3 regions of the Streptococcus halotolerans genome follow, and region 2 is predicted to be linked to each of the others. Evidence: predicted binding sites of a transcription regulator. Region 2 holds the regulator's gene; each other region holds the start of a gene.
The links. The regulator HrcA, encoded in region 2, represses chaperone genes, less so after heat shock. The targets are predictions, from matches to a motif close to TTAGCACTCNNNNNNNNNGAGTGCTAA.
Positions count from the first base shown of each region.

Region 1: a site for HrcA is predicted at 6,293-6,319, ahead of groES (co-chaperone GroES). Genes of this name have one in related genera too.
Region 3: a site for HrcA is predicted at 8,698-8,724, ahead of A2G56_RS04500 (ATP-dependent Clp protease ATP-binding subunit). Genes of this name have one in related genera too.

Region 1 is NZ_CP014835.1:1,426,287-1,437,424, forward strand. It holds gene A2G56_RS06365 (SEC10/PgrA surface exclusion domain-containing protein) at 1-360, shown strand, start outside; gene A2G56_RS06370 (LPXTG cell wall anchor domain-containing protein) at 405-1,751, shown strand; gene A2G56_RS10250 (DUF4767 domain-containing protein) at 2,053-2,535, shown strand; gene A2G56_RS06385 (DUF4767 domain-containing protein) at 2,560-3,768, shown strand; gene groL (chaperonin GroEL) at 4,179-5,801, opposite strand; gene groES (co-chaperone GroES) at 5,957-6,241, opposite strand; gene A2G56_RS06400 (hypothetical protein) at 6,406-6,696, opposite strand; partial or broken gene A2G56_RS10255 (PTS system mannose/fructose/sorbose family transporter subunit IID) at 6,716-6,901, opposite strand; gene A2G56_RS06405 (Cof-type HAD-IIB family hydrolase) at 6,918-7,709, opposite strand; gene A2G56_RS06410 (ABC transporter ATP-binding protein) at 7,904-9,544, opposite strand; gene A2G56_RS06415 (ThiF family adenylyltransferase) at 9,545-10,516, opposite strand; gene A2G56_RS06420 (single-stranded DNA-binding protein) at 10,818-11,138, opposite strand, start outside.
Region 2 is NZ_CP014835.1:1,816,278-1,827,415, reverse strand. It holds gene dnaJ (molecular chaperone DnaJ) at 1-20, opposite strand, end outside; gene dnaK (molecular chaperone DnaK) at 512-2,335, opposite strand; gene grpE (nucleotide exchange factor GrpE) at 2,663-3,208, opposite strand; gene hrcA (heat-inducible transcriptional repressor HrcA) at 3,235-4,269, opposite strand; gene A2G56_RS08310 (glucosaminidase domain-containing protein) at 4,395-4,991, opposite strand; gene A2G56_RS08305 (M15 family metallopeptidase) at 4,993-5,757, opposite strand; gene A2G56_RS08300 (histidine phosphatase family protein) at 5,747-6,448, opposite strand; gene A2G56_RS10700 (hypothetical protein) at 6,450-6,602, opposite strand; gene A2G56_RS08295 ((S)-acetoin forming diacetyl reductase) at 6,863-7,627, opposite strand; partial or broken gene A2G56_RS10505 (transposase) at 7,888-8,162, shown strand; gene A2G56_RS08290 (response regulator transcription factor) at 8,423-9,187, opposite strand; gene A2G56_RS08285 (sensor histidine kinase) at 9,184-10,512, opposite strand; gene A2G56_RS08280 (hypothetical protein) at 10,509-11,138, opposite strand, start outside.
Region 3 is NZ_CP014835.1:1,038,538-1,049,675, reverse strand. It holds gene ileS (isoleucine--tRNA ligase) at 1-2,167, shown strand, start outside; gene A2G56_RS04520 (ISL3 family transposase) at 2,445-3,704, opposite strand; gene A2G56_RS04515 (DUF1827 family protein) at 4,773-5,075, opposite strand; gene A2G56_RS04510 (NUDIX hydrolase) at 5,135-5,584, opposite strand; gene A2G56_RS04505 (ECF transporter S component) at 5,721-6,230, shown strand; gene A2G56_RS04500 (ATP-dependent Clp protease ATP-binding subunit) at 6,275-8,539, opposite strand; gene A2G56_RS04495 (DUF1797 family protein) at 8,831-9,061, shown strand; gene A2G56_RS04490 (amino acid ABC transporter permease) at 9,346-10,032, shown strand; gene A2G56_RS04485 (amino acid ABC transporter ATP-binding protein) at 10,032-10,766, shown strand; gene A2G56_RS04480 (bifunctional methylenetetrahydrofolate dehydrogenase/methenyltetrahydrofolate cyclohydrolase) at 10,829-11,138, shown strand, end outside.

The DNA of each region.
Region 1 (11,138 bases), 390 kb from region 2:
ACAGACATTGAGCAATCAACTAAGGCTGATCCGTCTCACTTGCCAATTGACCTTGAGACAGGCAAGCCGATCATCGATAAGACGCCTTCAGAATACCAGCCAACTGGCAATGCGCAAAACAGTGGCATTAGTGCTCACAAAACAAAATTAGACAAAAAAGATGACGATAGTTATAACAAACAAACTCCTTTAAGAACAGGGATCACTCAAAATAATGATGGTTCACTTTCTTACAGTCGTGTTGCAGCCAATAACACCCTGCCAAGTACAGGAGAAAGACATAGCAATAATCCCCTTATTGGTGGATTACTACTACTATCAGGACTTTTCTTTTATAAAAAAAGAAAGTCAAAAATTTAGGTATAACAACATCAAAATTAATATTACAGGAGGTAATAACTAACATGAAAAAAACGACAATCTATTCTTTACTTGCAACTACTGCACTTGCGACAGCCATCATTCCAACTACTATCACACATGCTGAAGACAGTACGACTGTATCCTCTTCAGTCTCAGAACATTACAACGAGTTATCCCAAAACCTAGATAATATCGCCAAGAAAGCCAAAGAATCTGTCAATGCTTCAACGCTTTCAGACACAGACAAAATAAGTATGACTACCAAAATCGATGGTCTACTTGATCGTTGGCAAGAAACATTAAAAGGCGATCTAGCTCTGGGCAGCAGTAGTAACATCTTTCTCACTAACGATTTTGAAACTGCCAGAGACAACATAAATACTGAAGTCTATAGAGCACAACAGATAGCTAAAGTCACAGATCATTACAATAAAATCGTTGCGCAGGCGGATACGCAAAATATCTCACATGAAGACTTAGATAAAACTTTCGATAACAATTTGTATGAAATGAAGTCTGTTGGATCTAAGTCAATTATTCAATCATCTGAAGAAGAGCTTACCAAATTTTTGAATGAATTTGAGGAACAAAAACTATCTAAAAATGGGCAAACCACTGCCCCATCCAGCACAACAGCGTCTACAAGTTCATCAAGCACTAGTTCAAGTAGTAGCCCTAAGCTAGAAACCTCAAAAACTGAAACTGATCAATCATCATCAACTACTCAAACAGAAGATGCTAAAAATAGTAAAACAGACATGAGCGATGATAACTTTGACTTTAACAAACTAGTCGGAACATGGAAAAATGGTAAAGGAAGTACGATTATCATCAATGCTGACGGAACCTATGGTGGGGATGGAACAGGTCATCTTGGTAAGAATGGGACCCGTTACGATAACACCAACATCTGGTCTGTCGGGATCAAGCCAGATAGTAATGCGCCTGGAGCACTAGTCTTTTATGCACCAGCGGGTACCGCTTATCCGGATCGTGGACGTGGTAAAGATGCTAGTAATATCAATAAAGACCGAATCATACTAACAAATGCCTATCCTGAAGGCATTGCTGATGAGGTCTACTATCGTGATACGAAAAACACTAAAGCAACTGGTAACGTTAAAAATAGCACTGATTCCAATAAGAACAATTCCGGTAAAATTGATGGCCTTACAGGTACGACATCAACAGCCGATCAAGATAAGAATAAGGTCCCTACTAATCAGTCTACCCCGGCATCAGCACCTCAAAAAGACACTAAAGCAAAAGCTAAACAATTCAGTCTCCCATCAACTGGTGATACGCAAAGCATTATTACTATAGTTATTGGAATCGCTGTTATTGTCCTTGCCGGATTCTTTGGCTATAAATCTAAAAAACAAAAATAACCCTAGCTGATAAAGCTAAAAAATGACTAGCATCTCATCAGATACTGGTCATTTTTATTAAAAATTAAAGTATTCAGGAAATTTTATGAAACAAAACATAAAGACAGTCAGGTTGTTATTCCTTCTATGCCTCTTCCTATCAGCCTGTTCTTCCAAAAACACTGCCAATCCCCAATACCAAGAAAACCCCACTGAGACCATAACGTCTAGTAAGAGTCCTAAAGCCAGAATAACTACAAAATCGTCAGCAACTTCAAACTCCTCAAGCGCAACAAGGTCTAGCGAGAATTCTAAAGCCAAAATGACTACAGAATCGCCAGCGGATCCAACCTCCCCAAACATGCCATCGTCATCTTCTCAAGAGTCACTCCAATCATCAACACCTTGGAATCCTGAGAAAAGAAAACAATTGGCAACTTTTATGGACGCTTGGGGGCAAGAAATGGGGCAATATCCTTACGAAGACGTGACAGACATTTCTGTTGGTCTTCCCATTATTTACCAAGCCAGAGATGTTCTAGATGTTGGCTACTCTGAGGATAAGCCGACCAATCATGAGTACACTATCGTAGCTACCTACCAATATCGCTGGAATATCAAAGCTTATCATCGCTACCATTTCGCCTTAAAACGTGATGGAAGTCCGGTAGTCCTGTATTCTGGAAGTGCTGTTATTGTCTACAATTCTGATAATACGGTTAACTCTCCTTATAATGTTATGGGAGAGACTGAAAACCAGGATCTCAAAGATGCCTTTGCTAAAATTGTATATTCTGAAAACTAATCATCTTCACAAAAGGATATTAACATGAAAAAAATACTCAATTATATTTGGACAGCTATTTTAGCCCTACTCGTCCTGACAGCTTGTAGTTCTAAACCAAATGTAACAAACCATCAACAGCGTTTATCACAAAGCTTGCAAGATAACAAACAAGACATTTATTATATTTTTAAACGAGATGACACTTCTCCTTTTCAATATGACCATAATGATACGCCTGATTCCATTGTGATTAAAAAGAATGGATACTATGAAACCTACTGGTTAGCCAGTATGGAGCAACCTCCAAAAGGGTTTACCTTAAAGGCACTTTCTAAACTCTCTGACAAAGACATTATTCATAAATTGAAGCAACTGGATGTTGTATCGGTAGATCAAGCTATTAGTGAAATCACAGCAAGCGATGACAGGTATGCTTCTAAACCTGCTAAAGAATTTGGAGTGGGATTCAAGCTTCTTATTCATTCTGAAAAAGGGAGTAAGAAGACCCAATCCGAGACTGTTGAAGTGCTTAGCACAGCAACCAATGAACGTTTTACAACACTCAACCAATTGGACCAAAGTAAAACCTTTACCTTTTCCAAGTCCACTTACAACGGATTAGCCAAAACAAATGAAAACGGCGACACTTTAGAGGGCATTTTCCGTCGCTCGAAAAAGAAGGTCGTGCTTGATCAGCCAGCCTCCCATGATAACTTCCAAATAGACATCACTCTTTCTGAAAAAGACATCCAAAAGATAGCTCAGCTTAATCAAAAAATTGATGAAAAAATGTCAACAAACGATTCCTCCAGCCAATCAAAAGAGCAATCAACTGAAGTCTACCAAGAGTCCAGTGCTAGAACACCTTGGGATGCTGCAAAAAACAAGAAACTTGCGGACTTTATGGTGTCTTGGGGACAAAGTATGGGACAATACCCTTACAAAGATATTACGAGTGACGTTGCCAGAGCAAACATCACTTTTGATGGACAAACACTAGCTGATATTACTTATTCAGAAAATGGCATTAGCAATGCTGAATACACACTAGTCGCAAGCTACGAGCATTGGTATTCCGATATGCAATTGCACCGTTATCTCTTTGTAATCCGAAAAGATGGAACACCACAAGTCCTATACTCACTCAATAATCAAGGATTTTCAGCTAACGGCATCGATTTTGTCTACTACATAGCAAAAGAAACTGAAAATACCGATCTTAAAAAAGGGTTTGCTGATATTGTTAATTGATACCAACTGCCTACGACAAACCATTCAATTAACGATGTTTACATCAATAAAAAGATGTTATTGACAATACCCAATAACAATACCTAAAGTTGAAAACAAAAATCTAAGAGAACTCAACTATGCTTAAATCAACTATCTTGACAACCGTTCTAAGTTGCCAAGAAAAGAAAGAGCAGGCAAGTCTCCCAAGCAATCCGTTTGACCATTATCGCTTGTCTTAGCGTTGAATAAGTTCATTCTTTCAAGTTGCAAGTGATAAACATTTGATAAGCTTCTATGTAATCGAAACATTTTCCGCATAGATAGCCTGAGGGCATGTCGACTAGAAAGCTTTTAAATAGTCAACCTTAAAAACGAATGGTTACAAAAAATAAGAATCTGAGACGTCTGTCTCAGATTCTTTTTAACTATTACATCATTCCACCCATTGGATCCATGCCTGCTGGCATTGCTGGGCTTTCTGGTTCTGGTTGGTTTGCGACAACAGCTTCTGTTGTTAAGATAAGGCTAGCAACTGAGGCTGCATTTTGAAGGGCTGAACGGGTTACTTTAACAGGGTCAATGATTCCTGTTTCAATCATGTCTACCCATTCACCATTTGCAGCATTGAACCCTGTTCCAACTTTGCTATTTTTAAGTTTGTCAATAACAACAGAGCCTTCATAGCCCGCATTGTAAGCAATCTGACGAACTGGTTCTTCAAGTGCACGAAGAACGATGTTGCGTCCTGTTGCTGCATCATCTTCAAGTTCAAGAGCGGCTACTTTGTCAATCACATTAACAAGTGCTGTTCCACCACCAGCAACGATACCTTCTTCCACTGCGGCACGTGTCGCGTTTAAGGCATCTTCAATTCGCAACTTCATTTCTTTCAATTCTGTTTCGGTTGCTGCACCAACCTTGATCACAGCTACACCGCCGGCTAACTTAGCAAGGCGTTCTTGTAACTTCTCACGATCAAAGTCTGATGTTGTTGTCTCCAATTGAGACTTAATCAAGTTAACACGATTAGCGATAGCCGAAGCTTCACCTGCTCCCTCAACAATGACCGTGTTATCTTTGTCAACAGTAATTTTCGCTGCTTGTCCAAGAGCTTGCATTGTTGCGTCTTTAAGGTCAAGTCCAAGGTCTTCTGTGATAACCGTTCCGCCAGTCAGGATAGCGATATCTTCGAGCATAGCTTTACGACGATCACCAAAACCTGGTGCTTTGACAGCTACAACATTGAATGTTCCACGAATTTTGTTAAGAACTAGAGTTGGTAGAGCTTCGCCATCAACGTCATCAGCGATGATAAGCAGTGGACGATTGGTTTTGAGAACTTCTTCAAGAAGTGGTAAGATGTCCTGGATGTTTGAAATTTTCTTATCCGTAATCAAGATAAATGGATTTTCAAGATCAGCAACCATCTTCTCGTTATCAGTTACCATGTATTGTGACAAGTAACCACGGTCAAACTGCATTCCTTCAACCACTTCAAGTTCTGTTTCCATACCACGAGATTCTTCGATAGTAATAACACCATCATTACCCACGCGCTCCATAGCTTCAGAAATGTATTCCCCAACTTTTTCAGAACGTGATGATACCGCTGCAACTTGGGCAATCGCCTCTTTCCCAGAGACAGGTTGAGCAATTTCTTTAAGATCAGCAACTGCTGCAGCTACCGCAGCTTCAATACCACGACGGATACCAATTGGGTTTGCACCTGCTGTCACATTTTTAAGTCCTTCACGCACAATTGCTTGTGTCAAGACAGTGGCTGTTGTGGTACCATCTCCAGCAATATCGTTCGTTTTTGAAGCCACTTCAGAGACTAATTTAGCCCCCATATTTTCAAAATGGTCCTCTAGTTCAATTTCTTTAGCAATGGTTACACCATCATTTGTGATAAGTGGTGAACCAAAAGCTTTCTCAAGAACAACATTGCGTCCTTTAGGACCAAGTGTTACCTTCACTGTATCTGCTAAAATATCAACACCACGCACCATACTTTCTCGTGCATCTGCTGAAAATTTAATATCTTTTGCCATAATTTAAGATATAAAGGGCATCAAACGAACAATAGCAAAATAGGGAGCCTGCTTAGACGCTAGCGTCTAAATAGTGTTCCTCTTTTTGCAGCCATCCCTAGCCCGTATTCAGTTTCAACCAATACGGACTAACCCTTTCTCCTTTCTAGTCTTTCTTACTCTACAATCGCAACAATATCTGACTCACGGATGATTGATAAGTGATCATCACCGTCTTTGACATCAATCCCTACGCCATTTTCAACTAAAATCTTATCGCCTACAGCAACGCTGGGCGCTACTAAATCGCCATTAAGTGTACGAACACCTTGTCCTACGGCTACAACAACTGCTGTCTGAGTTGCTTCGTGAGAAGCACCCGCTAGCACAAAACCGCCAACTGATTTCTCTTTTACTTCTTCAAAAGTCACGACCACACGATCGCCTAATGGTTTTAACATCATATGCCTCCATAAGGATTATTTTCATAATAGCTTTCGAAATAAACTGCATTAGCACTCTTGACAACAGAGTGCTAGCTATTACAAAAACTATTATAGCACTTGGTCAAAAATAGTCAAAATAAAAACGCTAAAAACTAAAATGTTTTCAGCGCTTTATTGTCTTATTTTGATTGACTAAGTTTGATTTCAAAATCTTCGATGACTTTCGAGACATTTTTCTTACCTCGATAGATACCGTAGCCAAATAATAGCATACCTATACTACCAATAATGATTAAGACGAGACCTAAAGCTGTTACCCATAGATTAACCAGATGAAAGAGGGCGAACAAAACCACTCCGATACTTGACACAATAAAGAAGAGTGAGAACCACCGTCCTAAATTTTCAATCATATGTTTTTGATAGGCTATCTCTGTCTCATAACCTTTAATCATTTTTTGATTCGTCATCAGATTTTACTCCTTATAGTTAGTAAGATAGACCTGGATCAAAGAATCCGACAAGCACACCGACAAAAGCAATAACTACCAAAAGAAGCATTACCTTAATAGGTGACATGTTTTTCTTCGCCATTAGCCACCAGCAAAATACGATAAAGATAGCTGTCAACAATCCTGGATACACAGCATCCAACTGATCTTGTAAGACGAGGTACCGATTGTTCCTACCCCTATAAAATATTTTCCAAAACCTCAGCTATCCCATCGCTATTATTATCTGCTACAACATTCCCAATAGCCTGCTTAACCGCCTCTGGTCCATTTGCCATGACATAGCCTTGACCAACAGCTTCAAGCATGTCTAAATCATTGAAATTGTCGCCAAAAGCAATCGTCTCGCTCATAGCGATACCATAATGCTCTGATAACTGCTCAACAGCCCTTCCTTTTTGAATACCTGACGCCATGATTTCTAAATAATAAGGATAAGACTTAGCAATAGACAAGTCAGGATACCGCTCTTTCAGAACGTCTTCAACCACTAAAATCTCATCTGGATTACCCATTAATAGTAATTTATGAATATCAGACAAATGCCCTACATCTTCTAAATTAGATTCCTGGGATGATATTCCTACGACATCCTCTTCTCTGGCAATCCATTGATTGGAACGATCTTGTGACAACCATTTTTCACCACTATAAACATTCCAAGCAATGGTAGGATGTGCTTCTTCCAAATAACGACAAATCTTCACACCATCTTCGATAGGCATGGGTGAAGAATCAATTTCCTCTCCATTTTCATCCTGAATAAAGGCACCATTATAAGAAATAATAGGTGTTTTTGGTAAAAAGTCCTTAATAATAGGTTTAATAGCCTCTGGCATACGAGCAGATACCGGTACAAAATAAATTCCTTTTTCAACAGCTTTAACCAAAGCTTCTTGCGTTCTCTTAGTGACCACCAATTCATCAGTAATCAAGCTTCCATCAATATCGCTAAAAATAATCTTGACCATAACTACCTCCTTTCTAGCAGTTTACCATCTTTTGAAAAGGCTTACCAGTGACGATTGTCATCAAAAAAGACTAGACAAAAGTCCAATCTAGTCTCTCTATTTAATGTATAGTGATGGCTACTTTGCACACAACTAAAACCATAATGTTTTAGTCGTAGGTATAATACCTATTTCTTTTTTAACATAGGCATTTATCAAGTAGTTGCTTGGGATACCAGCTTGCCATTTTCCAAACTAATAATATCATCAAAATAAGGCTTCATTTCCTCTGAAAGATGATGTGTGATAACAATAAGGGAATAGGCATCATCAGAAAGAAGCTCTTTTTCAATTGACTGGGCTAAAGCTTTATTTAAGTTTGAAGTACTTTCATCCAATAATAAGAATTGACTACCATTGAGAATAGCTCTTGCTAGTGAAATACGTTGTTTTTGTCCTCCAGATAAATCAAGCGCTCCTTCGCCAATTAAAGTGTCTAATCCTTTAGATAGTTGACTGATATCATTAGTTAGACAAACTTTTTGAATCACTGATTCTATTTCCTCATCAGAAAAATCATTAGTTAAAGTAATGTTTTCACGTATGGTTCCATTGAAAATATAAGGCGTTTGCTCAACATAGGTTATTTGAGATCGTAAGCTACTACCATTTATGGCTTTCAATGCCTGATCATCAAGTTCTATCGTTCCTGAATCATAGTTTAAACTACCAGTTAGCAATTTTAAAAGGGTTGACTTTCCTGTACCACTAGGTCCAACGATACAATATTTTTTACCTTTTTTAAACGTATAGCTAGCGTTAGAAAGTATCTCATTATTTCCTAGGGTCAGATTAACCTTATTCAACTCTATCTTGGTATTTAAGCTAACATTTTTCAGTTTCATATTATCATTCAGCTGTTCCTCTTTGCTGGCATTAAGGAATTTTTTATGCTTTTCAAAAATAGGGAAAGCAGCTTTGATCTCTATAATATTGGAAGAGAGGTTGCTAACACCATTGAAAATATTAACACTAATATTTGAAACAGAAAGAATATCACCAAATGTTAACATTTTTTGTGCGACAAAAATACCTGAAATCATTAAACTTCCAATTTGTCCTAACACATTACCAAATGCTGCTAAAAAGGTTGCCACGCCAACAATTTTATAACTATCAATTTCAGCTTTTTGAATACTTTGAATTTCTTTATCTGATTTGGAAACTAAAAAATCTTGTTTATTGAGTGAGAAAAGACAAGTAAAACCATTATAAAGATTGGCGATACTAGCTGTAAAATTTTCTTGACTCAGCGTTAGTTTTCCAAAGACAGAAGCCAATTTTTTATCTGCTAGTTTAGGTAAAATAAGGTTGATAATAGCGAGGGCTACAATAACTAGCATTAATTTCCAGTTGAGAAAGGCTAGTGCAAAAACAGATAACAACACTTCAATAATTGCTTCCACGATTGTGTATAACCTCTTAAAGCCTTCATTGCTGATTCGATTACTATCAGTTGTTAACCATGAAACCATCTTACCACTGGTATATTCAGAAGATTGGTTGGGTCGATGCATCGCATAGCTGGACGATATATCACTACGAATATCTCCAATCATTTTTTGTCTAACAAACACATCATACCAAGTTTGAAAGGCAAATAATACAACATAACCAAAATATAGACTAGCACATAGAATAACTTTAGAAAGAAAACTATCAGTTTCTCCAGCTAATAAGCTATTAAAAGCCTCAGCTGTCAAAAATGCTGACCTTAATTTTAAAATAATTGAGACTATAATAACGGCTAATAAAAGCAAGTTTTCTTTATATCTTCTCTTTAAATAAAAAAACATCTATTTCCCTCTTAGACTTTCTTTCCAAAGTAAGTGATTATTATAAAAGTTGTATTCGGCGACTGTCATGTTTTGACTAACAAAAGGGGCAATAATTAGTTGTCCTACCATAAAAGCTGACATATAACCATTTAAAACACTACCGCTATTTTCATTAATAGGTTTACTAGTGTCGTCTAAGCTCTTTTGGATATAATCGCACATTAATTTAGCTGAACCATAAGAATTGATGACATATGCTGTTTGGAGTAGAGGTCCATATCCTGATTCAATAACCGGGCAAGGAAGCTGTTTCTGCATAATTGATTGAGCAAGGTTATACATTAAGGTATAATCATCCGCAGCATTAATAATGAGATCTTGCGGTCCTAATTCCCCAGTTAGAGCAGATAGCTGTGATAAAGTGCTAACGTAGGTAGAGAAGGTTACTATCTGAGCAAGATTTGTATAACGCTCCTTTAAAGCGTCTACTTTATACATTCCAATGTCATTTGTAAAGTAAGCTTGAGCCCCTAGGTTTTTCTCCTCTACTTTATCACCATCAATTAGAATAAATTGCTGGAATCCCATTCTAATTAAGACATCTAGCGTATGACTTCCTACTGTCCCCAAGCCCAATATCACTATTTTGACAGATTCTCTATAACAGTTAAACTCTCGAAAGTCAGTATCGGGAAAACTATTTAAAAATAAATCAGCTCGATTCAAATGGATTGGACTGTCAAATCGTTGTAGAAAATGTCTATCTAGTAAATAATTGAGAATATCTTGTTTCTCAATACTAGATAAATCAGAATAGTTTTCTATGTCTTGGCGATTTCTAAACTCTGACAGAAAGTCTAAAAATTGAAATACTTTTGTATTGTTATCTGTACTAATCGCCAATTGAAGTTCTCGATTCCCTTCATAAACAACAATAGCCCCACCCTTAAATGACCAGTTCAATTCTTTTTTCAACCTAAAATAACTCATTATAATCTCCTACAAAAATTTACAAAAAAGTCTAGGAACCTGCCCTAGACTATAACGAGACTACTTGTTAACAACGCAAATGTTAATTTCTACTTCTGAAATAACAACATCAGTTTCATGAATTTCCATCAGTTTTCCTCCTTAATCATTAATAGGTATATATTATCATTTATAGAATATTCTGTCAATATATGTTTAATAAAAAGTTAGATTTTTCCGATTTTAGCATTAGTTAATATCTCTAAATGTGTCAACGACTATTTTAAAATCAACAACGATATCATTAGGTTGGATTGATTAATCAAAACGGCAACTCCTCTTCCTCAAGAACAAGGTCAGCCAGATCCGCTGCAACATTATTTTCACGCATAGCACGTTGGGCACGACTTTCGAGTAATTGGAAAGATTGTCCCAAAACTTCTGTCATATAGTGTCTTTGCCCATCTTTTTCATAAGAACGCGTACGCAGCTCACCATCTAATGAAATCAAGCTACCCTTCGTTCCATAAGACGCTAAGGTTTCTGCCAAACGCCCCCAAAAGACCACATTGATAAAATCAGCTTCTCGCTCACCATCCTTACCTTTAAAGCGACGATTGACAGCAACGGTAACACGCGCAAC
Region 2 (11,138 bases):
TAAAATTCAGTATTGTTCATAATTTATGATACAAAAGGCGTTAAGAAAACCGTATGAAAATAGGAAACTGATACAGTGTGTGAAACACACTAGGAAGTTTATCTTTTTCACTAGGTTTTTAGCCTGTGTTCGAATAATCGAACTTGTATTCCTTTCTATAAAGGTATTGTTTTTGGACAAGTTCCTTCGATAATGTGGGGCGAAAGCTATCGCCAAAGGCATTCCCTTCCTTTTTGGTAAGCTTAGGTCTTGCCACCTCTCGTTACAACGGAGTTGTCCATCTCTGGCGGTCTTCGACCACCTTGCTATCGTTTTTTACCCAAAAACAGAGGCTGGGTTGCAACCTCTGTGATTGGATTTATAGTTACTATACATGGTGTAAAGCGACACTATGTCATTTAGCCAAATTGAGTTCGGGCTAAGAACTTCGGAAAAAAGATAACTTTCCTTGAATACAAGCATTCAGCGTCAAGTTCCTATTTTTCTGTCATTCTTTTAACGCTCTCACACCTTACTTCTCAGTAAACTCACCATCTACAACATCATCACCTGATGCGTCTGCGTTTTCAGCTCCTTCTGCTCCGCCTGCTGCTTGTTGTGCTGCGGCTGCTTGTTCATACATTTTAACAGCGAGAGCTTGTGCTTTTTCGTTAAGAGCTTCGAGTTTTGCTTTCATGTCATCAAGGTTGCCAGATTCTTGAGCAGCTTTCAATTCGTCAAGAGCTGATTGAGCGGCATCACGTTCTGTGTCAAAGCCTTTGCCTTCAGTCTCTTTGATGGTTTTTTCAGTTGCAAAGATAGCTTGGTCAACTTCATTTTTAAGGTCAACTTCTTCTTTACGTTTAGCATCAGCTTCAGCATTTGCTTCAGCATCTTTCATCATGCGATCGATTTCTTCTTCAGAAAGTCCGTCGTTAGATTTGATAACGATGTGTTGCTCTTTTTGAGTTCCAAGATCTTTAGCTTTAACAGAAACGATACCGTTTTTATCAATATCAAATGTTACTTCGATTTGAGGCACACCACGAGGAGCTGCAGGGATATCAGTCAATTGGAAACGTCCAAGAGTCTTGTTATCTGCTGCCATTGGGCGTTCACCTTGAAGAACGTGAATGTCAACAGCTGGTTGGTTATCTGCTGCTGTTGAGAAGACTTGTGACTTAGATGTTGGGATTGTCGTGTTACGGTCGATTAGTTTTGTAAAGACTGCACCCATTGTTTCAATACCAAGTGACAATGGTGTCACATCAAGAAGGACAACGTCTTTCACATCACCAGTAATCACACCACCTTGGATAGCAGCACCCATTGCAACAACTTCATCAGGGTTAACTGACTTGTTTGGTTCTTTAGATGTTTCAGCTTTCACAGCTTCTACAACAGCTGGAATACGAGTTGACCCACCAACAAGGATGACTTCATCAATTTCAGATACTGACAAGCCTGCATCTGAAAGAGCTTGACGAACTGGAATTTTCGTACGTTCTACAAGATCACTTGTCAAATCATCAAATTTAGCACGTGACAATGAAACTTCCAAGTGAAGAGGACCAGCATCACCTGCTGTGATAAATGGCAAGCTGATTTGGGTTTGAGTGACACCTGAAAGATCTTTTTTCGCTTTTTCAGCAGCGTCTTTCAAACGTTGAAGTGCCATTTTATCTGATGAAAGATCAATGCCGTTTTCTTTTTTGAATTCAGCCACTAAGAAATCAATGATTTTTTGGTCAAAGTCGTCACCACCAAGTTTGTTGTCACCTGCTGTAGCAAGTACGTCAAAGACACCGTCACCCAACTCAAGGATAGAAACGTCAAACGTACCACCACCGAGGTCAAATACCAAGATTTTTTCATCTTTATCTGTTTTATCGAGACCGTAAGCAAGGGCTGCCGCTGTTGGTTCGTTAACAATACGTTCTACTTCAAGACCAGCGATTTTACCAGCATCTTTTGTTGCTTGGCGTTGGGCATCATTAAAGTATGCTGGAACTGTGATAACAGCTTTTTCAACTTTTTCGCCAAGGTAATCTTCCGCATAACCTTTAAGGTATTGAAGAATCATAGCTGAAATTTCTTGTGGTGTGTACTCTTTTCCATTGGCAGCTACTTTTTCAGAAGTTCCGATTTTTGATTTAATTGAGATAATCGTTTCTGGGTTTGTAACTGCTTGGCGTTTAGCAGCATCACCAACGATGATTTCACCATTTTTAAATGAAACGACTGAAGGTGTTGTACGGTTCCCTTCTGGGTTAGCAATGATTTTACTTTCTGTTCCTTCAAGAACGGCAACAGCTGAGTTAGTTGTCCCTAAGTCAATACCAATAATTTTACTCATTTTTTTCCTCTTTTACTTTATTTTCTTCTTGATAGTTTCCTTGTGTTGTTGAGACGTATCGGCAACTGTTGTCATCACATTGCCTTATCTGAAACCTTGGAGTCAAGGCCTCTGTCGTCACAATGGAAATTATCATACTAGCAAGCTTTGGACTTGCTTTCCTTTTGATTACTTTATAGTTTTACGACATTGCGGTCAAATCGTTTATTACGACGTGAGCGATTAAAATCGCATTTACGTTAATCGCAAGCTAGTAAGTAGCTTAGGCAATTCGCCCATAGCGTTTGCCGTTTTCTGATGAGTTGCTTTAGCAACCATCAGAAATAGCTAGTTGTAAACCACTACCATAGCCGGTCTTAACAAGCGGTCATGGAGTTGATAGCCTTTTTGAAAGACCTCTGCGATAGTTTCCGCCGGGTGTCCGTCATCCGCTGGTAGGGTTTGGACAGCCATATGAAAATTGGCGTCAAATACATCCATTGGAACTTCTTCGATACCTTCTTCTTTAAATGCTTGCAGAAGGCTCTCACGTGTCATTTCAAGGCCTTTCTTGACATCTTCTGTCAATCCTTCAACAGCTAAGGCACGTTCCAAGTTATCCAAGCTTGGCAAGATTTTTTTAGCTAAATCTTGTGAGCGGTAGCGTTGTAAACTTTGACGCTCCTCACTAGCGCGTCGTTGAATATTTTGCATTTCCGCATGGGCACGCAGATACTTGTTTTCGAATTCATCGGCACGTTCATTGGCCAATTCTAATTCTGACTTTTCACTAGCTTCTTCTGACTCGACAGTCTCATCAACAATCTCCTCAGTGTCGGTTTCATTGTCAATCGTTTCATCAACGATTTCTTCATTTTTAATATCTTCTGACACAGCGTCACCTCTTTTTATTCTATATCTTAATTAACTTCGTAATGATTGCCGCTTAAATAGCGATAATAATCAGCCAACTTCAATGCTAGGACTCGACTAATCACATTAATCAGGCTAATCGCCCGTCGATAGTCCATTTCGACCGGTCCGATCAAACTCAAGAGAGCAAAACCTCGATACGGTATTAAGAACTGATGTCGAATGACGGTTAGATTAGCAAGGGCGGGTTCACTACTATCTGCCACCTGAATAGTGGTCGGTTCTTCCTCAGACAAATTACTGCGCATTTCAATAGCCACCTTAGACTCATTGTCCAAGAACTGGTAAGTTGATAAATCCGCATAACTTAAAGCATTAACCTTACCAGAGATCAAAATCGTCTCACGAAAAAGTCCTTGGAAAATGTAATCAAACAAGTCCAGGATGTTATCCGTAGTGCTAAAATACTTATGGATAACTTGCGGCACTTCTGTCAACAGTTTGTAGTGAATGTCAAGAACAGCTTTACCAAGAAAACGTTCATTAACCAAAGCATTCAAGGTTTCCAAATCTTTGGTCAAGAAATTCTTAGGAATAGCAAATTGAACGGTCACTGGTTTGGAGTCATCCAACATCATCACTGCTAGTGCATCATGATTGGACAATTGCACGACTTCAAAGTTTGTCAACCGCTGATGTTTAGGTTCCACATCTAAAATCACAGAAGTATAACCTGTCAGATCAGCCAGGAGATGGCCAGCTGTAGCAAAAATATCTTCGAGACGAAAAGCTTCATAATCAAAAGCTTTAATCACCTGATAGACATCCTGCTCCTCAATACTTTCCAATCTCAGTGAGTTTTGAACAAAATATTGAAAACCAGCTCGACTTGGCAAACGACCACTAGACGTATGAGCTTTCTCCAGAAAACCAAGTTTTTCTAGCTTAGCCATGTCATTACGAATAGTTGCTGAACTGGAATCAATCGAACCTTGTAAAGCTTTTGAACCGACTGGTTCATGCGTTTGGGTGAACATTTCGATGATTAAATTCAAAATATCATTTTGTCTTGGTGTAATCATGGAACCTCCCTTCACGCTTTAGCACTCCTTTTTGTAGAGTGCTAATTTATAATTCTAATTATACACCTCTAGTTGAGGAAGTCAAGAGAAAAACACAAAAAATTAGCACTCTTTTTCATAGAGTGCTAATTCATCTGTTTATCGTATTTTTCAAGATTATATTCTTTAATGATCTGTTCTAATTGATTAGCATAATCATCATCGTGAGTGAAATCATAGCGGTAAAAAGCTTGAGTAGCTACGCTGATACTCGAAGCAGTTGCTAAGATTTTATATAAATTTTTATTGGCTAGACTACCATCCTTGAGCCCTGCTAAATAAATTTCCAAAGCATGATTCCACGATGGGTAGATAGCGTAATCTCTTTCAACTTCACTAACATTACCTTCGTTGCGTTCCATATTTTTCAGACGGATGCTATCATCACCGGGTTGGGCAGGAATCGCAAATAAATTATGATACTTAGCCGCTAATAAATTTTGACCAAAATTGGAATCATAGGCTGCCTGAGCAATTAGGACAGATGGTCTAATCCCATAATAGGTTGACAACTCTTGAACTTCAGGAGCAATTTTTTCAATAAATCGTTCATTATCCAAGCCAGTTGCCACTTTTTTCTCTGCCGATAAACTTCGGTAATTCAAAACAAGTGGCAAGATACCAATCAATACAAAAGCAATGGTAAGACTAATAAAAAATGAAAATTTAAAACGTCGTCTCACTCTACTTCTCCTCCAATTGCTTAATATATTCTTCCAAAGTCAAACCGTGCTCCGTCATATAGCGCGCAGAATCTTTACCCACAAATCGAAAATGCCAATCTTCATAGCCAACACCCGTAGAGGCTGTCTTCCCTTCAAGAAAACGAAGGACGAACCCATAGTCAGGAGCCAGTTTATGAATTTTTTCCATGCTAGACTTATCTGCTTGATTCAAAGCATCCACAGTACTCAAATCAATGGCGAGACCAGTTTGGTGTTCACTCGCTCCCCCTGGTTGGGAATAGGTTTTGACCAATCGTTCTGCTTCTTGATCATTCAAGTTAGGATCATTAGCTTTTTCCTGATCTATATATGATTGAAACAATTCCTTTTGATAGGCGACACTGCGGTAACCAGAAATCAAATGAAAAGCAGGATCTACTTCTTGGGCTGCTTTTAGAAAGGCTCTAACATTTTCAGCAATTCGCTTATCCACAGTGATGTTCTCAACCGTCTCCAAATCAGGATTTAGCTCTGGTGTGATGTGATCACGGTTCACCAAAACTAGCTCCCAATCAGAAGGCGAGACGTTGGGTAGGCCTGAATCTTGCGATGTTTTCTTTGATGCTGTTTTCTTTCCAGAAACTTGCTCAGCTGGCTCGATCCCCTTACTGCCAGTTGACCCTTGGGAGTCCCCTTGACTCCTGAACCAGAATAGCCCTCCGACTAAGACTAAAAAAGCGAGTCCCAAAATGACTAGAGACGATTTCCCTAACTTACTTCTCATTCGCGTCGATAATCTCTCTTCCTTTTTCACGGTAGGATAAGTCTGCTACAGTTTCAATGCTAAATTGACCATCTTTATAAGTCACAACTGAGATACTTCCATTATCAATACGTTGTTTTTCTTGATTATTAGCAATCAACCATATAAACGTACCGATAGTCATACCATGACTGACCACAATAGCATTGCCGCCACCCTGGCTTTCGATTTCTTTAGCCATGGCTTCGAAACCGTCATAGATACGTTTGCTTAAAACATCCCACGGCTCCGCCCAGTTGGCTGTATCGACTTCCACGATACTTTGAGCAATATCAGGGTAAGGCATTTCATCTAGTGAGCGGCCATCTGCAAAGGCAACCGTTCTTGGAAGAACACCTTGGAAAAGGTCACCATCATAACCGCCATCTAGACTACCAAAACACCATTCACGAATGCGTTTATCGCGTTTATAAGGAAGGCTTTCATTTTCTGTTTCACGAAGGATAATCTCCATGGTCTGCATGGTACGCCCAGAATCACTTGAAAATGCCGCTTTGAAAGGAATAGCAGATGCTTTCAAACCAACACCAAGTTCTCGGATACCCTCTTCACCAAAGGCAGTCAGGGGAGTATCAGACCAACCTTGTGCGCGACCAATCGTATTAAACATCGTCTTTCCATGTCTTGCAATATACAATTTCGTTTCTGTCATGCTAACCTCCATTCTTCCCTACATTATACCATAAGATAGTAACAATGCGATAGACAGCTACTTCCTTAGGAATGCCGTAGGTATCAAGAAAATGCAGGAAACTATTTTCTAGAGACACGTATTTTTTCAAACTACTGCTATGACATTTTTCCAACAAGGTGAGTATTTCCTCATTTTAAGAGAAATGATCAGGCATTTTTCATCTAAAAATAGCACCTTGATCTAAAAACTGTTTTTCCAAAACTAACATTTTCTTCAGGCGTTTGGCAGCTTCTTTAAACTTTTGGCTCACCAGAAAAACCTGCCATAAGTGACAGGTTCTTAGCTCCTTATTTAAATGATACCTTGACTGATCGGATCAGTAAGCTTACAGTGACAATCCATTTTAAACGGCTTTTTCAGCAAAAGGTTTTCTTAGTGGAAGACCATACCACCATCAACAACAATCGTTTGACCTGTGATATAGTTAGAATCTTCTCCCGCAAGGAAACCAACAGCATTGGCAACATCCTCAGGTTCTGATAAACGTCCCAAGGTAATGTCTTTGGCAAAAGTGTTCATGCCCCATTCATCATCTTTTCCAGCATTTTTACCAACCTGATGCGCAATATCATACATCATAGGCGTTTTGACAATACCTGGTGCATAAGCATTTACAGTAATGCCTTCTGCTGCCAAATCTTTAGCCCAGGTTTGAGTGATACCACGAACCGCAAATTTAGAACCACCGTAGACTGTCAAGTTAGGATTCCCTTCACAGCCAGCCTGAGAAGTGGCATTAATAATCTTTCCACCGTGCCCTAGCGCTCTAAAGTGCTTGAGTGCTGCTTGACCACCCCAAATAGTTCCACCAACATTAATCGCAAACGTGCGTTCAAACTGCTCAGGGGTAATGGTATCAAGAGGTGTTGTCGGTGCGATTCCGGCATTATTAACCACAACCGTTAAGTCTCCGAAGTATTCAACCACTTTATCAAAGGCTGCAAATACTTCATCACGATTGGAAACATCTGCTACGACTGCCAAAGCATCCTTGGAAGATAGCGCCTCAACAGCCTTGTTGGCTGTTTCCTCATTATAGTCCAAAATTCCTACTTTGAACCCATCTGCATGGAGACGTTTCGCAATAGCAAAGCCAATGCCTTGCCCAGCACCAGTAACAATAGCAACTTTATTCATCGTTATTACCTCTTTTCTTATGTGCTATGACACCCATTATAAAACTATTGACAAAAAAGGCAAGCGTTTTTATTGGTATAGTCTTTTGAATTAAGATTGAGACATCGTCACTTTCATCTTGCCCTACTCAAGTGCTGCCCGCATCTCAGTTCTTTGTCTCAAAGTTATACTCACTGAAAAAATCTGAATTATAATAACGATATGAACTTTACACAAGACTAAACGACAGAACTCAAATCGGCAGCTTAACTTATCTTCGTGATTATATTTTACTCATCATGGATAGGCTGTGTGGCATAAATCAAGGACGTTAGAGAAACCTGCCAACATTGGCTTTGAGTTCATTCCTCCTTCTACACCAGAGATGAATCCTATTGAGCAAGTCTAGGCTGAGATTCGTAAGAGAGGCTTTAAGAATAAAATATTTAAAACACTTGATGACGTGATGAACAAGCCGCAAGAAGTGATTCAACACTTCTATTGGTCTGATTTGAAATCGATTGTTCATAGAAAATGGATGGATTTCAGATTTTGATTTTCGATGAGTATTAATTCATTCGACTATACCAAAAATATTTGGACACTGGCTTATTGACAACGTCAAAAAACCTGCCACGAATGACAGGTTTTTTAACTTCTAGTTAAATTAGGAGATTAAAACTAGAAAGGAGATTAAATTAGGAAGCGAGGTTGGAGATTATTGAAATGTATCGAACAGTCAATTTTTAAGAGAGAGAGTTCCTCGCCTCTACACGTATTAGTTTATCACATCACCTAAATTTAACCAGTCAAAAATCATGAAATGTCATTTTTTCGTCCTGAAATGTTATTTTCCCATTTCGCGATTAAGGTTTTGACTTTCAAACGTGAGACTAGGCAGGACTCCCCATTTTCAAAATAAACCAATTGTTCGGTCTTATCAACACCACTCACATTGTCTAAATTGACTAAAAACGATCGATGACTTTGGTAGAATTTATCACTCATTTTTTCAATATCGGAAAGTCTAGCATAAAATTCTAGGCGTTCTGTTTTTGTCCTTAAAATTAATTTATGTGCCGTTTGAGAGGTTTCAAAATACAAGATGTCATGAAGTGGTACTTTAACTTGTGCTTTAGCAGATTTATAATCAAAATACTCTATTTCCGTCTGTACCCCTTTGGATAGACTGGCAGTGTATAAAATACTGTCGCGAACCTGATCTTTGAAATCATCCGGATCCAGCATCTTATCAATAAAATCATAAGCAGCAACCTTATATTTAAAGCTAATTGGTGCGAATTCTGAATGGGTTGTTACAAAAACAATCACCGCATTGGGGTCCATCTGGCGTAACTCTGAGGCAACTTCCAAGCCTTTACGAGCCTCATCTTTGATTTCAATATCAAAGAAAAAGAGCTGATGGCTTCCTCTTTCTTTAACATTATCGAGTAAATTAGAGGCTTTGCTATAAGCTGCTAAATGACGTGTGGATAAGTTTTCTTCTTTTAAAATCTCTTTAATCGTTCCCAATAATCGTTCTTGTTGACAGACGTTGTCTTCTAAGATAAAAATATTCATGGCTCTGGTCTCATTTCTAGAATTTGGGTGAAGCTATGATGTCCCATCTTGGTAGATAGAACGGTTTCCGGATAATTTTCTAAAATCTGTCGAACATTGGCTAAACCTATCCCCCTATTTGGTCCTTTGGTCGAGTACCCTTTTTGGAATATTTTAACGATATCAACGCTATCCTTACTTATGCTGTTTTCAACAACGAGTAGTTGGCTGTCTTCCCTCTTAAAAAAAGCAACACTGATGTGTGGTCTAGGTGATTCTTTGGCAGCTTCAATGGCATTGTCTAAAAAGACAGACAAGACAATGACCATATCCAAAACATCTAGATAAATTCCATCTATCCTATCTGGAATCTCTAAAAAGGCTTCAACGTTTTGGCTTTGGGCTTCAATCATCTTGGTCGATAAAATACTTTTAATCGGAGAAACTTTTAGATTAGCTAAACGTCCTAATTCATATTGCGAACGGTCAACTTTCATTTTCCGTCCCTCAATCAATTCTCCGTAAGCTTTTTGAATGGCTTCCAAATGTCCTGCATTAATGAAGGTACGCAACGTGTTAAAAGATTGCTCATAATATTCCTTAAAACTTTGCATATCACCATGTAACTTTTCAATATGCTGATTATAATCTTCTAGCGCTTTGATTTTTTCAGCCTTGGCTGCTGCCAGTTTGCGATCCATTTCTAGCTTTGCTTCATGATTAATTTCGGACAATAACCAGAAATATAGGAACATGTAAATAAGCATGATTTGCTGACGATAATCCCAAAAATTAAATGAGCCTGGAAATAAGCGCCTTGCTAAAACACTATAAGTAAAAATACCATAATAACTCAGTAAAAGGCCACTAAACATATTCGATAAAAAGTTCTTTTTAGCCGTTGACCCTTTTTGAATATATTTAAAATTAAGGTTTAGGGTTTTATTAAAAAAGTAATAGATAGGAAAAACACTACCGTAACTAAGGTATAACAGAGCGTATTCTTTACTAAGCACTTCAGGGCTGATGTCTAAGAGCGGTGACAGTAGGTATAGAGCCATTGACCTAGCAAAAATATCCACCGTCACAACAGGAAATAAAGCATAAAAGATATACTTGTAAAAACTTTCCTTTGGATTTCGATAGTAATAAATGGCTAAAAACACACCAAAAATAAAAGGAGAGGTCTCTAATTGAAAACAGTAGTTAACAATAATAAGCGAAAAGGCAAGTGGGAATAAATACCGTTTTTTGATAGTGATATCACTGATGTGGAGAAATATCAGCCAGTACATCATCCACATGATCACAAAGGCTAAAAAGTCCTTAATCAACTCTAAGCTCATGCTTCCTCCTGTTCATTTGAATAGATAATCAAGGTATCCTTAGCCATGTAAGAACCACTTGTAAAAACCACCGAAAGGTTAGGATTATCTTGAAAAATCTTTTGGACAAGATGTGTCCTTGTGCCCTTATTGTCTAAGGAAGGGGTTTGCCTGTCAAGTGGTAAACAACCGGAGACTAATGATTTTACAAACGTGCTATAAGAGACACTGATCTCACAGCCATTCTTAATTGTTTTAATCACTAGCCTTAAACTTGGCTTTTTACTGAGTTTAGCATGATGGATACCCAGTTGAAGCATATGATGAAGCAAGGTAACAGCATCCTTTTGAGTTAGCATAGGGATGTCTTCTGAATCCGGAAGTAGTACGGAGACCTGAATGCCTAACTGTTTGGCTTCCAACAAATCCTTGGTCACAGCCATTTTAATATGATTATTGGCGATCGGAATCAACTGATAGAATAAATAATCTTCATCTTTCATTCTATCCTGGGATTTTTTTAACACTTCTTCAAATGAGAGCCTAATCTCATCAATATCTCCATAATAAATACTATCATTAAGGCTAATCAAGATATTGTCATAGTCATGCTTAAAAGACCGGATATTCTGATAAATACCTTCCAA
Region 3 (11,138 bases), 780 kb from region 2:
CAATAAAGTAAAAGATGGTAAGGGTATCCTTGACACAAATACTTATATCGTGGTGTGGACAACTACCCCATTTACCATTACAGCTTCACGCGGATTGACCGTTGGTGCTGATTTAGATTACCTATTGGTTAAAACGCCAAATGATGAGCGTAAATTTGTCGTAGCAGAAGCTCTTGTTGATACACTTGCTGCAAAATTTGAATGGGAATCATTTGAGGTTCTTGAGCGCCATAAAGGTTCTGATTTAGAGTATATTGTCACTGAACACCCATGGGATGAAGCTGTCGAAGAATTAGTTATCCTAGGTGATCATGTAACAACAGATTCTGGTACAGGTATCGTCCATACCGCACCATCATTTGGTGAGGATGACTACAATGTTGGGACGAAATATGACCTTGAAGTTTATGTGACAGTGAACGAACGTGGTCTTATGAATGAACTTGCTGGGCCTGATTTTGAAGGACAATTCTATGATAAGGTTGTCCCAACCGTTCTGGAAAAATTAGGTGATTTGCTACTTGCTAAAGAAGTTATTAGTCACTCCTATCCATTTGATTGGCGCACTAAAAAACCAATCATCTGGCGTGCAGTGCCGCAATGGTTTGCTTCAGTAGCGAAATTCCGCCAAGAAATCCTTGATGAAATTGAGAAAACAACCTTCCATCCGTCATGGGGAAAAACTCGTCTTTACAATATGATTCGTGACCGTGGCGATTGGGTTATCTCTCGTCAACGTTCATGGGGTGTCCCTCTTCCAATTTTCTATGCTGAAGATGGCACAGCAATCATGACTAAAGAAGTTACGGACCATGTTGCTGATTTGTTTGCGGAACACGGTTCTGTTATTTGGTGGCAACGTGAGGCTAAAGACCTTCTTCCTGAAGGCTTTACCCATCCAGGTTCTCCAAATGGTGAATTTACTAAGGAAACTGACATCATGGATGTTTGGTTTGACTCTGGTTCATCATGGAATGGTGTTATGAATGCTCGTGAGAATCTTTCTTACCCTGCTGATCTTTATCTTGAAGGGTCTGATCAATATCGTGGTTGGTTTAACTCGTCATTGATCACCTCTGTAGCTGTCAATGGACATGCGCCATATAAAGCTATCCTTTCACAAGGTTTCGTTCTAGATGGTAAAGGTGAGAAAATGTCTAAATCAAAAGGTAATATCATTTCACCAAATGATGTGGCTAAGCAATATGGTGCTGAAATTCTCCGTCTTTGGGTAGCATCTGTTGATACTGATAATGATGTTCGAGTATCTATGGACATTTTAGGTCAAGTTTCTGAGACTTACCGTAAAATCCGTAATACGCTTCGTTTCTTACTCGCTAATACACATGATTACAATCCTTCTACAGATGCGGTTGCTTATCAAGATTTAGGTGCAGTCGATAAATACATGACCATCAAATTTAACAAACTTGTTGAGACAATTAACAAAGCTTACGACAATTATGATTTCATGGCTATCTATAAAGCAGTTGTTAACTTTGTGACTATTGATTTATCTGCCTTTTATCTTGATTTTGCTAAAGATGTGGTATACATTGAAGCTGCGAATAGCCCAGAACGTCGTCGAATGCAAACTGTTTTCTATGATATCTTGGTAAAAATCACTAAGTTATTGACCCCAATCTTGCCTCATACGGCTGAAGAAATCTGGTCATACCTTGAACATGAAGAAGAAGACTTCGTTCAACTATCAGAGATGCCTGTGGCTCAAGCATTCGAAGGGCAAGAAGCTATTTTAGAAGAGTGGGATGCCTTCATGGAATTCCGCGCTCATGCTCAAAAAGCGCTTGAAGAAGCACGCAATGCTAAAGTTATTGGGAAATCACTAGAAGCTCATATGACAGTTTACGCCAGCAAAGAAGTGAGAAACTTACTAGATTCACTGGATAGCGATATCGCTCTTTTATTGATTGTCTCACAATTGACGATTGCTGATGAAGCTGATAAGCCAGTGGATGCTGTGGCTTTTGATGGTGTTGCTTTCAGTGTAGAGCGTGCAGAAGGAGAAGTTTGTGAGCGTTCTCGTCGGATTGATCCAACAACTCGTATGCGTCCATACGGAGTGATGGTCTGTGATGCTAGCGCAAAAGTCATCGAAGAAAACTTCCCAGAAGCAGTAGCAGAAGGATTCGAAGTTAAAGCTTAATATCAAGGAAATCAGTTTAGAACATCTGACAATGATAACTGGGTATGAAAGCTTAGGTCCGCTACTATATGTGGTGAAATGATTCTTTCTCAAAAAAGCAAACGAGAAGACCATTTGGTCTTCTCGTTTTGTCGTATGATGGGCAGATCACATATTTGAAGAGCAAGTCCCTTTGTGGGAATCACTATTGGGTGCATTGCAAGCGACTTCTACGCCTGACTAGCGAGAGAGAAAGAGAATGTCGGCTCTTTGTCAACTGTAGTGGGTTGACTTATAGTTAACACCGAGAGAGGACCAGTTTGGTCTTCTCTTTTGTTGTATTCAAAGCAAGATAAATCCGTTTTTTGAAGTTTTCGAAGTTCCTAAAGCCAAAAGCATTTCGCTTAATGACTTTAATAAGGTTGTTGGTCGCCTCTAGTTTGGCATTGGAATAAGGTAGTTTCAGGGCGTTGATAATCTTTTCCTTGTCTTTTAGAAAGGTTGATAAGACGGTCTTGAAGATGGGATGGACTTGTTTGATGGTATCAGAAATGAGTTCAAAGAAGTGTTTCTCCTGCTTTTCTTGGAAATGAAAGAGAAGGCATTGAAAGAGTTCATAGTGGTGACGTAGCTCATCAGAGTAGCTCAAAAGACGTTGCACAATCTCTTGATTGGTCAAGTGCATGCGAAAAGTTGGACGATAAAACCGTTTATCGTTTAGGTTACGACTATCTTGTTGGATGAGTTTCCAGTAACGTTTCAAGGCCTTATATTCGTGAGATTGACGCTCAAATTGGTTCATGATTTGGATACGGAGACGGTTCATAGCGCGAGATAAATGTTGAATAATGTGGAACCTATCGAGAACAATCTTCGCCTTAGGAAACAGTGTCTTAGCGATGTCATAGTAGGGACTAAACATATCCATGGTGATGACTTTAACACGACTGCGCACCTTGTGAGAATACCGCAAAAAATGATTTCTGATGACAGCTTGCGTCCGACCATCAAGGATAGCGATAATCTTGTTAGCATCGAAATCTTGGGCAATAAAGCTCATCTTTCCCTTCTTAAAAGCATACTCATCCCAGGACATGTTCTCGGGTAACCAGGTTAAATCGGTCTTGCACTCAAAGCGGTTGAGCTGCCGATAGACGGTTGACACAGAGACAGACAGGTCTTCAGAGATTTTTGTCATTGCCTCACGACTCATGAGTTTGTCGGTGATTTTGTGGTTAATGATGTTGGGAATCTGGTGATTTTCTCTGACCAGAGAGGTCTTAGCAACAGCCATTTTCCCACACGCTTGACATTTGAAGCGACGCTTTTTGAGACGAATCAGTACTTTACAACCCGCCATTTCCAGATAGGGAATTTTGCAAGGCTTTTGGAAATCGTACTTTGTCATTTTTCCTTGACAAACAGAGCATTGAGGGGGATCATAATCTAACTTGGCATGATACTCTCTGTGAGTGAAGAACTTGTCAAATGTCTTTTCAAAAGTGATGTTAGGGTCTTTAATGTCAAGCGACTCTTTGATATAATCTAATTGTTCCATATGAGTCTTTCTAATGAGTGGTTCGGTTGCTCTTCATTATAAGTCATATGGGACTTTTTTGCTATATTCAAAAAGACTCCATAATCTCCGAGGAGAATTTACCCACTACAGAAATTATAGAGCCAGAATGTCGAAGTCCGTAGATCTATGAATAGAAACATGCTATCGAGGCTTTCTAAAACAATGATTGGTTCCTTAGTAACCGTAGTGGGTAGATGAAAATGCCAAAATCGATAATCATTTAATAATGAAGTATATTAAAAACATACTAAGATTAGTAGTGAGGAAATCTCTGATGGGAGAGAGTGCTCATTATTTTTTCTTTTAGATTAAAGTACTGGCGTCTTACGTTCAAGCGTATTCACAGTATGCATAGTATGGCTTCGGCGAGTCAGACTAATACTTATCACATTGTAGACTTCTATGTGATAAGTAAAAAAGCAATAGCAAATGACTTTAACTAAGCGATATACGATTAGCTTTATGTATAGTATTTTGAATTAAGGTTGGTACATCATTGCTTTCGTCTTACCCTACTCAAGTGCTGCCCGTATCTCAGTTCTTTGTCTCAAAGTTAATTCATTCAACTAGATATTCTTATCAAAAATTATCCCAATAAGGTTCTTGTTTTTAATATCATTTTGAAGCTAATACTCAATGACGATCAAAAAGCGGACGTTGTTGACTTGATTTGATAACCTTCAGTTCTATCTGTATCAACATCCCCTAGTCTGCTTTTGATGGTCATTTATAATATAGTCTAAACAAAAACAATAGCCAATCATTGACTACTGTCCAAAAAAGATGGCTTACCCAAAACATTGATATACTTGATAAATGACAAGGGTTGTCCTAGGACAATGTCTAATCATGGTAAATAAGCTCCTTGTTGACGAGGATCTGGAGGGGGGGAGGGTGTTGGAAGATGAGTGACGCATTTCTCAGTGTTCAAACCATGACGCTTAGGGGTTTTTAGTAAGCACATGATAATGGCATTATGGATCTAAATCTCAATTTTTTGTCGTTTGTGTCATTTTTTATAAAAAAACAAGCCATGGTGGTAGCTTGTTAAACAGTTGTTGGAATAGAGATATTAATGAGATTTTCAGTGTGTGATGTTCTCAATTGTTCTTTCAAAACAATAGTTTTATCTATTTTGCGTTTAAGGAAGAATTCTCGGATAGCTTCTAATTCAGAATCTTTGATAGCACGGTATTTGTTTGAAATGAGGATTTCATAGTGTTTTGGTGCTTGCGAAAAGATAACGTCAGTGTTACCTGCAGAGTAGACTTCGACTAAAGTTGCATCAGTGTTTCGGAGTTGGTTTTTAACGAGTGTAGGGTGGCTGCTTGTCACATTGATAAGTCTCATGTTTATCCTCCAATAAAACTTTTTCTGTTTATATTATAACACTTATTAACCTGAAAAAATTATTTAATATGTTTTTTTTCCCACATTTCAATGCCCCATTTGTGACTACCACGTTTTAATTTAGCCTTAGCTTCATGGATAGGGAACCAAGCCAGCTTATTAAAATCTTCCAAAGGATTTCCTAACTCTTCAAAGGAAGTGACTTCGTAGATATAGGCAGGATTGTAAAAATGTGTATCGCGATGGCTAGAGTAGAAATACTCGTCAGCTTGTCCAAAATAGTCTCCAAGTTGTGCCTTAAAACCAAGTTCTTCGATCAGTTCACGTTCGAGCGCTTGAAAATGGTCTTCGTTTCCTTCTATTTCTCCACCGGGGAGAAACCAGGCTCCATTTGGTGCTTGAACCAGAATCATTTTATCCTGCTCTTTATTTGGGATAACAGCATAAACGCCATAACGATTTTGATAGACAACATTGTCTTCTTTGTGGCCGAATGTAGGATTTACCATAGTTTTCCTCGATAGTTTTTTCTCTTATTATACTAAAAATTAACCTAATAAACTAGAAAAGTTTCCCAAAATTTTGACATTTCCTGAGAATATTGGTATAAATGATGACAACAGTTAAAGCTTGGAGAGGTTGGTTATGTCAGCAAGACAAGTCACAATTTCAGCTCTTTTTATGGCGGTGACCATTATTTTGAGTGCTCGTTTCTTATCGATTCCTGTACCGGGAGGACATTTTTATATCAATGGTATTGTTATTTTTTTAGTAGGGCTCTTATTTCCACCTCTGGAAGCGATGGTGGTTGCGGGGATTGGTTCGTTTTTAGGAGATTTCTTCTTTTATCCGACACCCATGTTTGTCACGCTTGTAACGCATAGTTTACAAGTAGCTGTCATATCAGTTGTTGTTGGGCCAAAGGAGACGAAGGCTACCAAAAAGCGCGTTTTGTTGGCGATGTCTCTAGGGGCAATGGTTGATATTATTGGTTATGGACTAGGTAGAGCTTTTCTTTATGCCAATCTTCAATATGCGATGATGAAATTACCCTTTGATGTGTTGGCGGCTGTTCTCTCGATCTTGGTTGTTTATTGTCTTTATTTTAGAACATCAATTGTTAAGGATTTTCAGGCTTACTGGAACCTCCGATAATGCAAAAAGGTTGTGTCAATCTCATGATTGACACAACCTTTTTTCTAGCTTTCTTCAATAACAGCTTCAGCTTTTGTGTTTGATTTGATGACGATATGTCCATTCGAAGTCATGATAGCACGGAGATTTTTTTCTGAAGGATTTTCAAGGTAAAAATCTGTGATAGCATCTTCGATATGGTCTTGTATAGTTCGGCGCAGTGGTCGAGCCCCCATTTTTGGATCATAGCCAAGGTCAACTAGTTTTTCCTTAACTTTATCGGTTACCTCGAGGTGGAGGCCGTTGACAGCGAGACGGTCGTTAACATCTTCAAGCATAAGGTTAACAATCGTTAGAAGGTTTTCTTTTTCAAGGGCCTTGAATTCGATAATACCGTCAAAACGGTTCATAAACTCTGGGCTAAAGAAATCACCAAGTTGGTTAAGGACAGAATTGGTACGACCTTCACGGGCAGCACCGAAACCAACAGAAGCTTCAACTTTGCCAGTACCGGCATTAGAAGTCATGATAATGATGGTGTCTTTGAAGCTGACCGTACGACCTTGGCCATCAGTCAAGCGACCATCATCAAGTACTTGGAGGAACATGTGCATGACATCTGGATGCGCTTTTTCAACTTCATCAAGTAGGATGAGTGAATATGGGTTGCGGCGGACTTTTTCAGTTAATTGCCCAGCCTCTTCATAACCAACGTATCCCGGAGGAGCACCGACAAGTTTGGCAACAGCGTGTTTTTCCATGTATTCAGACATGTCGAAACGGATCATGCTGTCAGCTGAACCAAAGAGTTCAATAGCTAATTGTTTAGAGAGTTCTGTTTTACCAACACCAGTTGGTCCTACAAAGAGGAAGGAACCGATAGGACGATTTGGGGAGCCAAGACCGACCCGGTTACGACGGATAGCTTTTGCGATTTTATCGACAGCATCGTCTTGACCAATGACATGTGATTTAAGATCATCCGCCAAATGAACCAATTGACTTTGTTCTTTTTCTTTAAGATCGCCAACGGGGATATTAGTTTTTTGCTCAATAATAGCTTCGATATTTTTTTCCGTAATAATAGGGGTATCTTGATCGTCTATTTTTTGAGCTTGCATTTCTTTGTACTTAGCGATTTGATCACGATAGTAAGCGGCACGTTCGTAGTCTTCATCACGTGTTGCTTGAGCTTTGAGATTCTCAGCTTCAACTAGTCGCTGATCGATTTCTTGCGGATCAACAAAATTCAAGGTTAAATTCATCTTAGAACCGGATTCGTCAAGAAGGTCAATAGCCTTATCGGGAAGGAAGCGATCTTGAATGTAACGATTGGAGAGAATGGCTGCTGCTTCGATAGCATCAGAGCTGTATTTGACATGATGGTAATCTTCGTATTTTGGTTGAATTCCCTTTAAGATAGTGATGGTTTCTTCAACACTTGGCTCATCGACTTTAACCGGTTGCATACGACGTTCCAAAGCAGCGTCTTTTTCAATAATACGATACTCATTAAGAGTTGTTGCACCAACTAATTGGAGCTCGCCACGTGCGAGAGCAGGTTTTAAGATATTACCAGCGTCCATATTGCCATCGCCAGCACTACCAGCACCAACAATTTCATGGATTTCATCGATAAAGAGAATCACGTCTTGGCGATTACGAATTTCTTCCATGAGTTTTTGCATACGCTCTTCAAATTGACCACGGATACCGGTTCCCTGAACAAGGCTGACAACATCTAGACGAATGACTTGCTTGCCTTGGAGTTTTTGTGGAACATCAGCATCGACAATTTTTTGTGCTAGGCCTTCCACAACAGCTGTTTTACCAACCCCAGGTTCACCGATAAGAACAGGATTGTTCTTAGTACGGCGGTTTAGAATTTCAATGACACGAAGAATTTCATCATCACGGCCAATAACAGGATCAATGTCACCCTGACGAGCGATTTCAGTGATATTGATACCGAATTCGTCTAGGAGACCTTGGTTCTTTTGTTGAGTAGGTCCTTGGGGACCATTTGGATGACGGTTTCCTGGACCGTTGTTGCCACCTTGACCACCTGCTTGTGTTTTAGGACTGTTTGGTAAATCACCGCTGAAGGCGCGGAAGTTATTGAGATCACCAAAGAAATCATCGAAAAATGGGTTCATAGATGATGACGCTCTTTCTTGACCTTGGCCTAAGTTTGACAAAAGACTGTTTTTAGGATCTGTTTTCATGATTTGATAACAGTTTTGGCAAAGATCAACTTGTTTTTGTCTTCCATTAACATTAGTGTATAAATGGATAGTTGATTCGTTTAATTGACAATTTTGACAAAGCATAGATATACCTCGCTTTTTGAGAGATTTTTAAAAGTGAAATGTTTCAATAGATATAGGACTTTTACCAAACCAAATTGATTTTGGTCAAATATAGTCAAACTTTATCTGACTTTATTATAGCACGATAGTTCTGCATTGCAAGTAAAAAGTTCAAAAAATTGGCAGTCTAACTAAGGGAGTGCTAATGCGTTTTTTTAAACTTTTAATATCAGGAAAATAGTTGATTTAGTGTTACTTTGAAAGCTTTTTGTGGTAAAATAAGAGAAATTAATAGAAATAGAGGAGTAAGATATGGAATCACATTTAGTGAGAATCATCAATCGTCTTGAGCTTATGGCCACAGATGGCGGTAATTTAAAACGTAATTTTGAGCGAGAAGGAGTTGTTGTTGCAGAAGTATCATTCAATAACGATCCAGAAAACGGACCAGTCTTCACTTTGCGCGATGTTGAAGCTAAGGAGTCGTATTCGTTTGATAGCATTGATTTGATTGCAATGGAAATCTATGATTTGCTTTATTAAGGTAGTAGAAATGAGTCTGGGACATAGTGTCGGACTCATTTTTATTTTGCCTTTAAAGATGGTGATACGAGTGTTGGGAGCCTGTGATATTAGAGGCATCGCTGGTAGCTCATGTAAAAACTCAGGTGTTAGAAAGGCTATGATCTGATGTGAATATTTCAATAGATTTTAGCTTTGTTTATACAAAAAAGGATGCTTTATTGTATAAAAATACCAAAAAACATTGTGTTTTTAGTTTATCTATGCTATGATGGTTCTTATCTTTTAGTAAATAGGAGTTCGTTATGGATTTTTCTTTCCTTCCCAAGTATTGGGCTTATTTTAATTACGGCGTTATCGTCACCATTATGATTTCTGCCTGTGTTGTTTTTTTGGGAACCATTATTGGTATCTTAGTGGCGTTCTCAAAAAGGAGTTCCTTTAAGCCTTTAGCTTGGATAGCCAGTTTTTATGTTTGGGTCTTTCGGGGGACTCCTATGGTAGTCCAAATCATGATTGCATTTGCCTGGATGCATTTTAGTGGGGCGCCGACGGTTGGTTTTGGTGTCTTAGATATGGATTTTAGCCGTCTTTTGCCTGGTATTATTATTATTTCATTGAATAGTGGTGCCTATATTTCGGAGTCCGTTCGTGCCGGTATTGAGTCTGTTCCAAAGGGTCAGCTGGAAGCAGCCTATTCACTTGGTATTAAGCCTAAAAATGCTATGCGTTATGTTATTCTGCCTCAAGCGATCAAAAATATCTTGCCGGCTTTGGGGAATGAGTTTATTACCATCATCAAGGACAGCTCACTGTTACAAACCATTGGGGTAATGGAACTTTGGAATGGTGCCCAATCTGTCGTAACAGCGACCTATATTCCTGTTGAACCACTCTTGTTTGCAGCGTTCTACTATTTAATGATCACAACGGCAATGTCTAGATTATTGCAAATCCTTGAAAAACGAATGGGTAATGGAGGAACATTATAATGATAGAGACATTAATTTCAATCGAGAATTTGCATAAACACTTTGGCCAAAATGAAGTGTTAAAAGGGATCAATCTTGAAATTCATAAGGGAGAAGTTGTGGTTATCATTGGTCCTTCTGGATCAGGAAAATCAACATTCCTTAGAACCATGAATTTACTAGAAATACCAACGAAAGGTAGTGTTACTTTTGAAGGTGTGGATATTACTGATAAAAAGAATGATGTTTTCAAGATGCGTGAGAAAATGGGAATGGTTTTTCAACAATTTAACCTTTTTCCAAATATGAGTATTTTGGAGAACATCACTTTATCGCCAATAAAAACAAAAGGTTTATCAAAGAGTGAAGCAGAAAGAAAAGCTTTTGAACTTCTAGATAAAGTTGGTCTTCGTGATAAAGCAGATGCCTACTCGTCCAGTTTATCTGGTGGGCAACAGCAACGTATTGCCATAGCGCGTGGATTGGCTATGGATCCAGATGTTTTGCTTTTTGATGAACCAACATCAGCTCTTGATCCCGAAATGGTAGGAGAGGTTTTGGTCGTTATGCAAGACTTGGCGAAGTCTGGGATGACCATGGTTATTGTGACACATGAAATGGGATTTGCGCGTGAGGTGGCTGACCGTGTCATTTTCATGGATGGTGGTGTTATCGTAGAAGATGGCACACCTCAACAAATCTTTGAAAATACTCAGGAAGAAAGAACGAAACATTTCTTGAGTAAAGTATTATAAAAAAGATGCTAGGTATCAGCCTAGCTTTTTGGTATAATGGTCAAAAAGTATAGGAGTGTAGGATGGCAAGATTGATTGATGGTAAGGGCTTGGCCCAAAAGATGCAGGCTGAATTGGCTGAAAAGGTTGCTCACTTAAAGGAGAAAGAGGGACTTGTTCCAGGTTTGGTGGTTATTTTGGTCGGAGAAAATCCTGCTAGTCAGGTTTATGTTAGAAATAAAGAACGGTCTGCTAAAAAAGCTGGATTTTTCAGTGAAACGGTTCGTTTATCAGCAGCTATCTCTCAAGAAGAGCTTCTGGCTGTGGTTGAGCAGTACAATCGTGATGATCGCTTTCACGGGATTCTAGTGCAGTTACCCCTGCCAGATCATA